4 linked regions of the Roseibium sp. Sym1 genome follow. The protein of the gene in region 1 interacts with the protein of each later gene in a pairwise test. Links are inferred from orthologs where the notes say so. Each region holds a gene or a part of one and is shown in the gene's direction. Other genes may lie near its edges.

Region 1 (3,353 bases):
AGCGTCAGGGCCAGGAAGGAAACGGCAAGCGCCTGGGCCGGCCTGCGCATCGAAATTCGGAACATGAGAAGTCCTTTACCTATCGGAATGGTATTCTTTCAGCCCCCGCTCGAAGGAGGGCGTCGCTACTTTGCGCATTCCAGCGGCGTTGACAAGCATTCAGCCCCCTCTTATCTGTCGAGCGTTCTGGCTTTCAGGCCGGGATGGCATCTTTTCGGCCGCGTTCACCGGCCAGCGCGTTGCGCTTGGCGGCAACGTGGACAGCAATTGAGACGATTTCATGGGCAGGCGCCGGAATGCCAGTTGGCGCCGCCCTTTAGGGAAGGACCGCCACATGGCTGGCCTTGGCGCTTTAGCACGTAAGATTTTCGGTTCGGCGAACGACCGGAAGGTAAAGACATTTCGGGCAGGGGTCGAACAGATCAACGCCCTCGAACCGGAAGTTCAGGCGTTGTCGGACGAGGCCCTCAGGGCCCGCACCGACGAATTCCGGACCCAGCTGAAAAACGGCGCGAAACTCGACGATCTTCTTGTCCCGGCCTTCGCAACAGTCCGCGAGGCCGCCCGTCGTGCTCTCGGCCAGCGCCACTACGATGTGCAGCTGATCGGCGGCATGGTGCTGAATTCCGGCCAGATCGCCGAAATGCGCACCGGTGAGGGCAAGACGCTGGTGGCAACGGCGCCGGTCTATCTCAACGCCCTGACCGGCCGGGGCGTTCACGTGGTGACCGTGAACGATTATCTGGCGCAGCGCGACAGCGAGTGGATGGGCCAGGTTTACAGGTTTCTCGGCCTGACCGTCGGCTGCATCACCCACGGCCTCAGCGACGAGGAACGCCGTGCGGCCTATGCAGCGGACGTGACCTACGGCACCAACAACGAATTCGGCTTCGACTACCTCCGCGACAACATGAAGCACGACCGGGCGTCGATGGTTCAGCGTGAACATGCCTATGCGATCGTTGACGAGGTCGACTCGATCCTGATCGACGAAGCCCGTACCCCGCTGATCATCTCCGGTCCGCTGGAAGACCGCTCCGAATTCTACAACACGGTCGACGCGTTCATTCCGAACCTGACCGAAGAGGATTACGAGCTCGACGAAAAGGCGCGTTCGGCCACCTTCACCGAGGCGGGCAACGAAAAGCTCGAAGGCCTGCTGAGCGAAGCCGGCCTGCTGAAGGGCGATTCCCTTTATGACGTGGAAAACGTCTCGGTCGTGCACCACCTGCAGCAGGCGCTGAAGGCGCACAAGCTGTTTCAGCGCGACAAGGACTACATCGTCCGCAATGGCGAAGTCGTCATCATTGACGAGTTCACCGGCCGCATGATGCCGGGCCGCCGCTTCTCGGAAGGCCTTCACCAGGCCCTGGAAGCCCGCGAAAAGGCCCATATCCAGCCGGAGAACCAGACGCTCGCCTCGATCACGTTCCAGAACTATTTCCGCATGTATGACAAGCTGGCCGGCATGACCGGCACGGCGTCGACGGAAGCGGACGAATTCGCCGACATCTACAAGCTGGACGTGGTCGAGATCCCGACCAACATGCCGGTCAGCCGGATCGATGACGACGACGAGGTCTACCGGACCGTCCAGGAGAAGTTCAACGCCATCGTCACGCTGATCGACGACTGCAAGGAACGCGGACAACCGGTTCTGGTCGGCACGACGTCCATCGAAAAATCCGAGATGCTTGCCGAAATGCTGAAAAAGCACGGCTACAAGCAGATCGATCTCAGCGACCCGGCCGCATTTGCCGCCGCCCAGAAAACAGATGACGGCAAGACCAAGGCCTTCGCCGTCCTCAATGCCCGCTATCACGAGCAGGAAGCCTTCATCGTCGCCCAGGCAGGTCTGCCGGGTGCCGTGACCATTGCCACCAACATGGCCGGCCGCGGCACGGACATCCAGCTCGGCGGCAACGCCGACATGCAGATCGAGATGGAACTGGGCGAGATGCCGGAAGGCGCTGAACGCAGCGCACGGGAAGCCGCCATCCGGGACGAAGTCGAGGCGCTCAAGCAAAAGGCGCTGGCCGCGGGCGGCCTATACGTGATCGGCACCGAGCGCCACGAAAGCCGCCGTATCGACAACCAGCTGCGCGGCCGCTCCGGCCGTCAGGGCGACCCGGGCCATTCGAAGTTCTTCCTGTCGCTGCAGGATGACCTGATGCGCATCTTCGGTTCCGAGCGCATGGATTCCATGCTGCAGAAGCTCGGCCTCGAAGAAGGCGAGGCGATCATCCACCCCTGGATCAACAAGGCGCTGGAAAAGGCGCAGCAGAAGGTCGAGGCACGCAACTTCGACATCCGCAAGAACCTGCTCAAGTTCGACGACGTGATGAACGACCAGCGCAAGGTCGTCTTCGACCAGCGTATCGAACTGATGGACAGCGATGCCATCCAGGACGCGGTCAGCGACATGCGCCAGGACGTTGTCGAGGACCTGGTCTCCAACCACATCCCGGAGCGCGCCTACCCGGAACAATGGGACACGGACGGCCTGCAGGAAGAGGTGAAGAAATATCTCAACCTCGACCTGCCGATCAAGGACTGGGCCGCCGAGGAAGGCATTGCCGACGAGGAGGTCAAGGACCGTCTGCGCAAGGCCGCCGACGAGACCATGGCCCAGAAGGTCGCCAAATATTCACCGGACATCATGCGGCAGGTGGAAAAGGCGATCCTCCTGCAGACGCTCGACAACCTCTGGCGCGAGCACCTGGCCAATCTCGATCACCTGCGCTCCGTGGTCGCCTTCCGCGGCTACGCCCAGCGGGATCCTCTCCAGGAGTACAAGACAGAGGCCTTCACGCTGTTCGAATCCATGCTCGCGCAACTGCGCCAGATGACAACGGCCCAGCTGCTGCGCGTGGAACTGGTGACCGAGCAGCCGCCGCAAATGCCGGATGAGCCCGAAATGCATCCCCATCACATCAACCCGTTGACCGGGGAAGACGAGATGGCACTTGCCGACAGCCAGCAGGGCGCTGCCGCCGCGCGCGATCCGAACAATCCCGCAAGCTGGGGCAAGGTCGGCCGCAACGAAGCCTGTCCCTGCGGATCGGGCAAGAAATTCAAGCACTGCCACGGCGCTCTCGTTTGAGTGCCGCGGCAACATCCAGATACCCTTTATGAGACACTCGCTGAAGAAGGCTCAGCTCTTCCTGAAGAACCGGCGGCAGCCGAAATGCTGTTTCATCTGGATCCCCAAGACCGCGGGCACGTCATTTTTCAACTGGCTGCGTGACGCGATCGGCATGGAAGAACTGCTCGACCGCAAGACCGTTCCGACATTCCCGAATGTCGGCGCGGTCACCTTCGGGCACTATCACTATGCAACGCTTGTGGAACTG
Region 2 (3,054 bases), 640 kb from region 1 along the record:
ATGTCGACGGAAAACCCGGGGCCGTCATCCCGGATCGAGATCGACAGTGTTGTGGGATCCCAGCTGGCTGTGACATCGACGCGGGACCTTGCGAAATCAATGGCGTTTTCGACCAGATTGCCGAGCCCGTAGCGGATGGCGGCGTTGCGCGTTCCCACGGGCTCGGACCCGGAACCGGACCAGTCGGAATGGATGGCCACGCCCGTGCCCCTGTGCGGATCGATCACATCTTCCATGAGCTGCGTCACCGGCATGCGTTGATAGGTCCGGTCGGCTTCGCTGGACAGGCTGGTCAACTGGCGCAGGATGCTTCGGCATCGCTCCGCCTGGGAATGGATCAGCGCAAGGTCTTCCGCGCGCGGATCGCCGTCCTCGAACTCGTCGGCCAGTTCCTTGGCGGCCAGATAGATGGTCGCGAGCGGCGTGCCGAGTTCATGCGCTGCCGCCGTTGCCAGCCCGTCAAGCGCGTTCAGGTGCTGTTCCCGGGCAAGCACCAGCTCTGTCGCGGCGAGCGCATCGGCCATTTGCCGGGCTTCCTCGGCAACGCGGAAGGCATAGATTGCCATGAAGCCGAGAGTTGAAACGAGGGCGATCCAGATCCCGACCGAATAGACGACGGGCAAGGAAAAATCGTCACCGACGGCCCAGGGCAAGGGCAGGTGAAAGACAGCCAGAAGGCTGGCGCAAACTGTCGCCAGGATGCCGAGAATGAAGGTGTAGCGCGCGGACAACCCGGTTGCGGACACCATCACCGGCGCCATCAGGAGAAAGGCAAACGGATTTCCAAGGCCACCGGTCAGAAACAAGAGCCCGCTCATTTGCAGGATGTCATAGGCCAGCTGAAGCGTTGCCGCCCGCTCCGAAAGGCGCATCGCAGAGGGCCAGCGAACTTTCAGAAAGATGTTCAGCCAGGCCGACAGGGCAACCAGGGCAAAGCCCTGCCCGGCGGGCATGGGATACCCGAGCCCGACATGAACCACCAGCAGTGCGGCTGTCTGACCGCCCACGGCCAGCCATCTCAGCCGGACGAGCGTGTCGAGTTTCAGGCGCCTGTGCGGCAGGATGATATTGGACGTCGGTTGATCGGACATTTGCCAAATGGGACTTGGGATGCTGTCCCCTTTTGAAGCGGTTTAGGCCAGCTTGCAAGGCGTGGCTCTTGTATCCATTGGTTCTAGATGGTAGCCACCCGCTAAACGGTTGTCCGGATCACGCGGGCCGGCGGCCATCCGAAGGGGTTTCATGGCTCTTCATGTCAGATCAGCACCGCGAAACGGAATGAGACGATGACCGACACCAATGACGGCGGCGCAGAGCCGCAGGCAGAAGGCGCCGCCGCGCCGGGCATGCACATCCTGGGCCAGTACATCAAGGACCTGTCCTTCGAAAATCCGAATGCACCGCGGTCCCTGGGCCAGGGCGAGCAGCCCAAACTCGACATCAACGTGAATGTCGGCGCCCAGCAGATGGGTGAGGATCAGTTCGAGGTCATCCTGACGCTGACCGCCAAGGCGGAACGCCCGGACATGGTGATGTTCAACGTCGAGCTGGTCTATGCCGGCCTGTTCAAGATCACCGGCGTGCCGAAAGAGCACATGCATCCGTTTGTGATGATCGAATGCCCGCGCATGATCTTCCCCTATGCCCGCAACATCCTCTCCGAGGCGACGCGCAACGGTGGTTTCCCGCCGCTGATGCTCGACCCGATCGATTTCGCCCAGCTGTACCGCCAGAACATGGCGCAGCAGGCCGCAGCCCAGCAGGAAGGCGCCGAGCAGAAGCCGAACTAACGGCAGCTGAGTTGTTGTCGATTTTCAAACCCGCGCCGGTCTAGAGCACTTCCCGGTTAGATTGGCTCACTCTGCCGAGGCTGGTTTGGTTCAAGGTCAAGGACGTTGATGAAGAGCGTGCTGGCCGCACGGTCGAGGCAACTTCCGCAGGCATTGGGCCAAACCGGCCCGGCCCTCCGGGTTTGTGTCTGGCGGACACCTGCTTTGTCGGACCGCTTGCCCATAGCCCCGCTATGGACTTCACGCTCCTCCGCGCAGATCGTCTCGCCAGACTTCAAACAGACTGAGCCAATCTAACCGGGAAGTGCTCTAGTCACCTGGAACTGAAGTTCGTCTCGTTTTCCGAGAGGCTCCGAACGAGCTTCAGTTCCAAAAAGGTGACTAGAAACATATGTTTCTAGTGTGGTTTTAAATTTGAAATACGCTACGGCGCTAGCTGCAGCAACAAGGCGTATTTCAAATTCACCACACCAGCCGGCGCGGGTTTTTCAGTCCCGGGCCTCGAAGGCGTTGACGATCCGCTCCGGCAGTGCCCAGGGGCAGACGATGACGATGTCGAAACGCAAGGTATAAAACCCGGCCTTGGCATGTTGGGACACGAAGATCTTTGCCGCACGGGCAATCCGTTGCTGGCTTGCCGGCGTGACCGCTTCCAGCGCCGCGCGGCGGGTCTTGCGCGCCTTGACCTCGACGAAGGCCACCGTCTTTCCGCGTTTGGCAATCAGGTCGATCTCGCCGGCTTTTGTCTTGTAGCGGCGTTTCAGGATACGCCAGCCGGTCAGGCGCAGGTACCAGGCGGCCAGGGTTTCCGCGTTGAGGCCAAGCGCGTGGGCGCGCCGGCGCTTTTGTGTTGCCGTGTTGTCCTGCCGCCGCGCCATCAGGCACCGTCCGCCTTCAGTTCCAGCGCCCGCTTGTAGACCTCGCCGCGTTCCAGGCCGGTCGCCTTGGCGACCTTCTTGGCGGCGGCGCTGACCGGCATGTCCGCAAGGGCGGCGGCAAGCAGGGTGTCGAGATCCTCGGAGGCTGCTTCCGGCCTGTCTTCGGGCGGGCCGACCAGGATGACGATCTCGCCCTTGACCTGGGTGCCGTCGAACCGGTCCGAAAGCTCGGCCAGCGTGCCGCGCTCGAAGGTTTCGAAACGTTTGGTCAGTTCACGGGCCACCACCGCCTTGCGGCCGGCGCCGAGCACATTCGCCATCAGGGCCAGGGTCGCGGCGGTCCGGTGCGGGCTCTCGAAAAAGACCAGGGTCGCGGGCACGTTGGC
Region 3 (3,060 bases), 490 kb from region 1 along the record:
TGGAAAAGGCCAGCGACTGGTTGTTGTCCACATGCCCGGCGACAAGCTTCGCAATCAGTTGTTTTTCAGGGAGGTTGAGAATCTGGCGGGTTGAATAGTGGATGTTGGAAGCCGGGGCAGGCGGTTCGACGCCGCCATGGGTGCGGCGCAGGACACCAAGCTCGCACAATTTGTTCACGTCCCGTCGTATGGTCTGCGTCGTGACATCGAATCGCTCCGCCAGCTCCTCGACAGAGGCAAATCCGGCCAACTGCACCAGATCCGCGATTTCAGCCTGACGTTTTGAAATTTCTATTTGCCCAAGCATGTTAATTGATCCGACATCATCCAATTGCTGCGGCCGCGGCCAAAGCCCGTTTGTTTCCAGGGCATCTTGTTGACTCGCAAAAACCTGTCTTCGAAACCCGGTTAAATCATGTTCATATGAACCTTACTCGACGCTCATATGAACATGATATGACAAATGGAGAAAGCTGGTGGTGCAACACGGCACCGTAAAAGCGAAAAAGATTTGAAAATTCCTTGCGTCCGAGAGGGCCTTTGAAAGTTTCCAGGCGAGGCGATTGCCCGTCCGGATCATTGAAAAGACGCCACAATTCGGAAGATTTCTGTCGGCCGACCGCTTAAGCCAGCTACCGTGCGGATACAAAATCGGACCAGGCATGGCGCGGGCGCACACCTCCGACTTCACTTCGTCATCCAACTGTCAATCGATTGTCATGCACCCTTCCTAAGTAACTCCCGGGTTCCCCCACACCATCGGGAGATGTCATGAAAACGATTATTAGCTCAACGCTGGCGCTGGCCCTCACCGGCTCCGTCGCCGTCGCCCAGGACGCCCTGCCGCAGCAGGACAACGACTGGTTCACCGCCGCACAGGCTCAGCTGGAGGCGAAAGCCGCCGTCCAGCCGAACACCAACAAGGCCAAAAACGTGATCATCCTGATCGCGGACGGCAATGGTGTCGGCACCAACTACGCCACCCGCCTGTTCGATGGCCAGCAGAACGGCAATTACGGCGACGAACACGTCCTGCACCACGAGACGTTCCCGCACCTGGCTCTGGCAAAGACCTACAACGTCAATGCCCAGACACCGGATTCTGCCGGCACAGGCACCGCGATGCACTCCGGCGTGAAGACCAAGGCCGGCGTGATCGGCGTCGATGAGACGCTGAACCGGGGCGACTGCTCACAGGTCGAAGGGGCAACCGTCGTCAACGCTGCCGAAATCTACTCCGCCATGGGCAAGTCCGTCGGCGTGGTCTCGACCGCGCGCCTGACCCATGCCACCCCGGCATCGGCCTACGCACATTCCGCCGACCGCAATTTTGAAGACGACAGCAAGCTGCCGGAAGGTTGCCAGGTCCCGGACATCGCCACCCAGATGATCGAAGCCGTCAAGGCTGGCCGTGTTGACGTTGCTCTTGGCGGCGGCCGCCGTCACTTCATCCCGAAGGACGTCACCGACGAGGAAGGCAAGGCCGGCAAACGCACGGACGGCAAGAACCTCATCGAGGAGGTGAAGACCGCCGGCGCCCAGTACGTCCATGACGATGAGACGTTCAGGGCGGCCAGGCTGGACGGCACTCCGCTGGTCGGCCTGTTCGAATCCTCGCACATGAAATACGAGGCCGACCGCACCGGCGAGCCGAGCCTTGCCGAAATGACGGAAGCGGCCATCAAGGCGCTTCGGAACAACGAGGAAGGCTTTTTCCTGACTGTCGAGGCCGGTCGTGTCGATCACGCCAACCACGACGGCAACCTAGCCCGCGTCGTTCGTGATGGCGTCGCCTTTGCCGAAGCGGTCGCCAAGGCCGATGAACTGACCGACGACGAAGACACGCTGATCATCGTCACCGCCGACCACGAACATGCGATTGCCTTCCAGGGTTATGCGGGCCGCGGCTCCGACATCCTGGGCCTGTCCATGAAGATCAACCCGGCCGGCATCGAAGCCCTGGACGAGCCGAACCTGGCAGCGGACGAAAAGCCCTACACCACGGTTGGCTACCTCAACGGAACGGGCACCATCCTGACGGAAGACCAGGACTGGTTCGGCACCCGGCCGACCCTGACCCAGGAAGAAGCCACCGATATGGACTATGTCCAGCAGGCGCTGATCCCGATGTCCTCCGAAACCCATTCCGGCGAGGACGTCGCGATCTACGCCAAGGGCCCGTTTGCGCATCTTTTGAACGGCACCGTGGAACAGAACTTCGTTTTCCACGTCATGCACCACGCCGCGACCGCCGAATAACCGGCATCGCCCAGAACCGGAAAGGCCCGCCCCGCCGCGGGCCTTTCTCCTTTCCGTCACCCGGCAGCGTCATGACGAGACGCGAAAAGAGCTCAAACTGGAGACCGGCATGGATCGCAGACAGCTTCTAATCTCCGGCCTGGCCTTCGGCGTGTCGGCGGGTTTCGGCATTCCCGGGTCCGCCAAGGCCTCCGGCGAACCGCTGAAGCTGCGCGCGCTCTACAACAAGGACCGGAGTTTCTCCGATCTCGCCAAATCGCTTGAAGGCCGGCGGATCACCGTTGACGGATTCATGGCGCCACCGCTGAAGGCGGAAATCCGTTTCTTCGTTCTGACAAAGAAGCCCTTGGCCGTCTGCCCCTTCTGCGAAACCGAGGCGGAATGGCCGGACGACATTCTGGCGATCTACACCAAGCGCACGGTGGAAGTGATCTCCTTCAACCGGAAGATCGAAACCAGCGGCGTTCTGGAACTCGGCAGCTTCAAGGACCCGGACACCGGCTTCGTCAGCCGCGTGCGTCTGGTCGATTCCGTCTACGGGCTGGTGTGAACCGGCAGATGACCCTTTCCCTGAGCATTGAAGACCTGACGGTCAAATCCCCGCGGGGCCGCACCCTGCTGGCCTGCGGCCGGTTCGCCGCAGGACCGGGAGAAGCCATCGGGTTGCGCGGGCCTTCCGGTGCCGGAAAGTCGACCTTTCTCTACGCGCTTGCCGGCCTGCAGCCTGCAATGACCGGCCAGGTTTCCTGGCAGGGGACAGATCTTGTCCGGCTGGGCGACAGCGCACGCGCCCGCTTTCGC
Region 4 (3,039 bases), 380 kb from region 1 along the record:
GGGGTGGTGGAGGCGGTCAAGCAGACCGAGCTGTCGGCGGCTGCCGACCGGATCACCTATGGCGCGGTCATTTCCGGGTTTCTCTGTCTGGTCCCGATCGTCGGCCTGATCTGGTGGGTGACCCGGCGCATGTTCGCTCCCATGGAGCGGCTTTCCGTGGCGGCGCGCAAGATTGCCGACGGCGACCTGGAAGTCGGTGTCGAGGCAACCGAGCGGCTGGACGAGATCGGCCGCATGGCCCGCTGCATCGAGGTCTTCAAGGACAATTCGATCGAGCGGGAGCGCCTTGCGGCGGACCGCAAGAAGGGACACATCGCCCGCGAGGAACGCGAAAAGCTGATCGATTCGCTGATCGCCGCGTTCCGGGCCGAATCCCAGACCGTGCTCGAACTGGTGGAAACCAACATCGCCCGCGTCGAGGACGTGTCCTCCGCGCTCAACGCACGCTCCGCCTCCGCTTCGGAACAGGGCCAGACGGCCGTGTCCACCTCTGAAAACGCGTCTTCCAACGTGCAGGCGGTTGCCTCGGCGACCGAGGAGCTGAACGCTTCCATTTCGGAGATTTCCCGGCAGGTGGAAACGACAGCCTCGATCGTGGCGCAGACCACCACGGCGGCGCAAAGTTCCAACTCCAAGATCTCCGGCCTGGCCGAAGCGGCCAACAAGATTGGCGACGTTGTCTCGCTGATTTCGGAAATCGCCGAGCAGACCAATCTGCTGGCGCTGAATGCGACCATCGAGGCGGCCCGTGCCGGTGACGCCGGCAAGGGCTTCGCGGTTGTTGCCTCGGAAGTGAAGTCGCTGGCCGGCCAGACCGCCAAGGCAACCGAGGAGATTTCCGCCCAGATCGCGGCGATCCAGGCATCGACAACGGAGGCGGTCGACGAGATCGCACGGGTGTCGGAATCGGTCGAGGAGGTCAATTCCTACACCACGACCATTTCCGACGCCGTCCAGCAGCAGGGCGCGGCCACCGGCGAGATCTCGCGCAACGTGGCCGAGGCCGCGGACGGCACGCGCAGCGTGGCCAACACGGTTGCATCGCTCAACGAGGGCGTTGCGGAAAACTCCCAGGCGGTCGGCGACATGCTGACGGCGACGATCGAGATGAAGCAGCAGGCCGAACATCTGCGGGCCTCGGTCGAGAAATTCCTCTCCGAGGTTGCAGCCGCCTGACGGCGATCGTAGGTATGGGCAAGTCAGGCCGTCCGGTTGCCGACCGGGCGGCCTTCTTTTTTGGGTCTCAGGAAAGCGGGGATGTCGTCGTGTCTGACTGGCCGGATCTGTCGGGTCGCCTGGAAGAGGGCGGCCATGTGCTGCCCGTCAGGGTCTATTACGAGGACACCGACTTTACCGGCATCGTCTATCACGGGGCCTATGTGCGCTTTTTCGAGCGGGCCCGCTCCGACTTCCTGCGCCTGATCGGCATTCATCACAGTGATATGGCATCGGGCGCGCATGGGGTTTCGCTGGCCTTTGCCGTGCGGTCCATGACACTGGACTTCCAGAAGCCGGCCCGGATCGACGATGTGCTGGAAGTCCGCACGAGCGTCGCGGAGTTCAGGGGCGCGCGCATCGGGCTCGGGCAGCGGATCCATCGGGGCGGTGATTTGCTGATTTCCGCTGCAGTGACCGTTGCGGTGATCACGTCCGAGGGGCGGCCGACGCGGCTGCCGCTTGTGCTGGCGGAAAAACTTCAACGGCATGTGCCTGGAGAAAGCCCCGACAATTGAGGGCCTTGCGCGGACCTGGGCGGTCCTGCCGGCCGTCCTCAGGAAAATAGTTACAACTCCATTACCTGCGTTAATCTTGCAGTAACCTTAATTGATTCCTTTAGAGAGGGGCGTTCTTTGAATGGAAACGTCCCAGTTTTGACAAAATCAAACGTCAGAGAGGCGGCTGGTTACATTATCCGGCCTCCTGATTCCGGGTCCATCCTGACGCTTTCGGAACCTGGACTGCACATCAGTATCAGACGGCCTAGGGGTCTTAATAAACATGGGTGAACATACGTTTCTCGATCTGTTCTGGCAGGCGCATATTGTCGTGAAGGTCGTCATGGCCGGCCTGATCTTCGCATCCGTATGGTGCTGGGCGATTATCGTCGACAAGTTCATGCTGGTCGGGCGCACGCGGCGGCAGATGAACCGGTTCGAAACCGTGTTCTGGTCCGGCCAGTCCCTGGAAGAGCTCTACAACACGCTGCACAACCGGGTGAACCATTCCATGGCGGCCCTGTTCGTGGCGGCGATGCGCGAGTGGAAACGCAGCCATGAAGGCGCGCGTCCGGCCATCGGCAGCCTGCAGCAGCGGATCGACCGGGTCATGGATGTCACCATCCAGCGCGAGGCCGAGCGGCTCGAGAACCGGTTGCTCGTGCTGGCGACCGTCGGCTCGGCGGCGCCCTTCATCGGCCTGTTCGGCACGGTCTGGGGCATCATGACCGCCTTCCAGGCGATTGCCGCTTCGGAAAGCACGAACCTAGCCGTGGTGGCTCCGGGCATCGCCGAGGCACTGTTTGCGACGGCGCTGGGTCTGCTGGCGGCGATCCCGGCCGTGATCGCCTTCAACAAGTTCAATTCCGATGTCGGCAAGGCGGTCGCGCGGATGGAAGGCTTTGCCGACGAATTCTCGGCCATCCTGTCGCGCCAGATCGACGAGAGGGGCTGAGCCATGGGCATGCAAGCCGGATCCGCACAGTCAGGCGGGCGCCGCGGCCGGCGCAGGCAGCGCCACGCGCCGATGAGCGAAATCAACGTGACGCCCTTCGTCGACGTCATGCTTGTGCTTCTGATCGTGTTCATGGTCACGGCGCCGCTGCTGGCCGTGGGGGTTCCGGTCGATCTGCCGGAGACCCAGGCGCAGCAGCTGACCGGGGACAATGAACCGATCACGGTCACCGTGAAGGCGTCCGGCGAGATCTTCATCTCCAAGGAGGCCTACGCGCTCGAGGACGTCGTACCGACACTGGAGGCGATCGCGGCCAATGGCTACGACGAACGCATCTACGTGTTCGGCGACCGCAATGCCAGCTACGGG

What was found.
Region 2: the proteins of secA (region 1) and secB interact in binary tests that used the Escherichia coli proteins (3 or more experiments, as listed by UniProt). The link is inferred for Roseibium sp. Sym1 from one-to-one orthologs.
Region 3: the proteins of secA (region 1) and O6760_RS12535 interact in binary tests that used the Escherichia coli proteins (3 or more experiments, as listed by UniProt). The link is inferred for Roseibium sp. Sym1 from one-to-one orthologs.
Region 4: the proteins of secA (region 1) and ybgC interact in binary tests that used the Escherichia coli proteins (3 or more experiments, as listed by UniProt). The link is inferred for Roseibium sp. Sym1 from one-to-one orthologs.

What each region holds. Positions count from the first base shown.
Region 1 is NZ_CP114786.1:2,258,056-2,261,408, reverse strand. What follows is about bases 22-3,303. They hold secA (preprotein translocase subunit SecA), read left to right. Parts: upstream 22-334; coding sequence 335-3,103; downstream 3,104-3,303. Other genes in these bases: O6760_RS10375 (sulfotransferase family 2 domain-containing protein), read left to right, coding at 3,132-3,303; O6760_RS10385 (peptidylprolyl isomerase), read right to left, coding at 22-65. Also shown: more of O6760_RS10385, read right to left, coding at 1-21; more of O6760_RS10375, read left to right, coding at 3,304-3,353. UniProt on the Escherichia coli protein: Required for protein export, interacts with the SecYEG preprotein conducting channel.
Region 2 is NZ_CP114786.1:1,616,299-1,619,352, reverse strand. What follows is about bases 56-3,038. They hold secB (protein-export chaperone SecB), read left to right. Parts: upstream 56-1,286; coding sequence 1,287-1,790; downstream 1,791-3,038. Other genes in these bases: rsmI (16S rRNA (cytidine(1402)-2'-O)-methyltransferase), read right to left, coding at 2,668-3,038; O6760_RS07310 (YraN family protein), read right to left, coding at 2,279-2,668; O6760_RS07320 (ActS/PrrB/RegB family redox-sensitive histidine kinase), read right to left, coding at 56-1,091. Outside these bases: more of O6760_RS07320, read right to left, coding at 1-55; more of rsmI, read right to left, coding at 3,039-3,054. UniProt on the Escherichia coli protein: One of the proteins required for the normal export of some preproteins out of the cell cytoplasm. It is a molecular chaperone that binds to a subset of precursor proteins, maintaining them in a translocation-competent state.
Region 3 is NZ_CP114786.1:2,750,991-2,754,050, reverse strand. The notes cover bases 27-3,015. They hold O6760_RS12535 (alkaline phosphatase), read left to right. Parts: upstream 27-771; coding sequence 772-2,259; downstream 2,260-3,015. Other genes in these bases: O6760_RS12525 (ABC transporter ATP-binding protein), read left to right, coding at 2,818-3,015; O6760_RS12530 (hypothetical protein), read left to right, coding at 2,369-2,809; O6760_RS12540 (DeoR/GlpR family DNA-binding transcription regulator), read right to left, coding at 27-307. In the rest of the region: more of O6760_RS12540, read right to left, coding at 1-26; more of O6760_RS12525, read left to right, coding at 3,016-3,060.
Region 4 is NZ_CP114786.1:2,633,293-2,636,331, forward strand. What follows is about bases 32-2,999. They hold ybgC (tol-pal system-associated acyl-CoA thioesterase), read left to right. Parts: upstream 32-1,265; coding sequence 1,266-1,733; downstream 1,734-2,999. Other genes in these bases: O6760_RS12065 (methyl-accepting chemotaxis protein), read left to right, coding at 32-1,176; tolQ (protein TolQ), read left to right, coding at 1,999-2,670; O6760_RS12080 (ExbD/TolR family protein), read left to right, coding at 2,674-2,999. Also shown: more of O6760_RS12065, read left to right, coding at 1-31; more of O6760_RS12080, read left to right, coding at 3,000-3,039.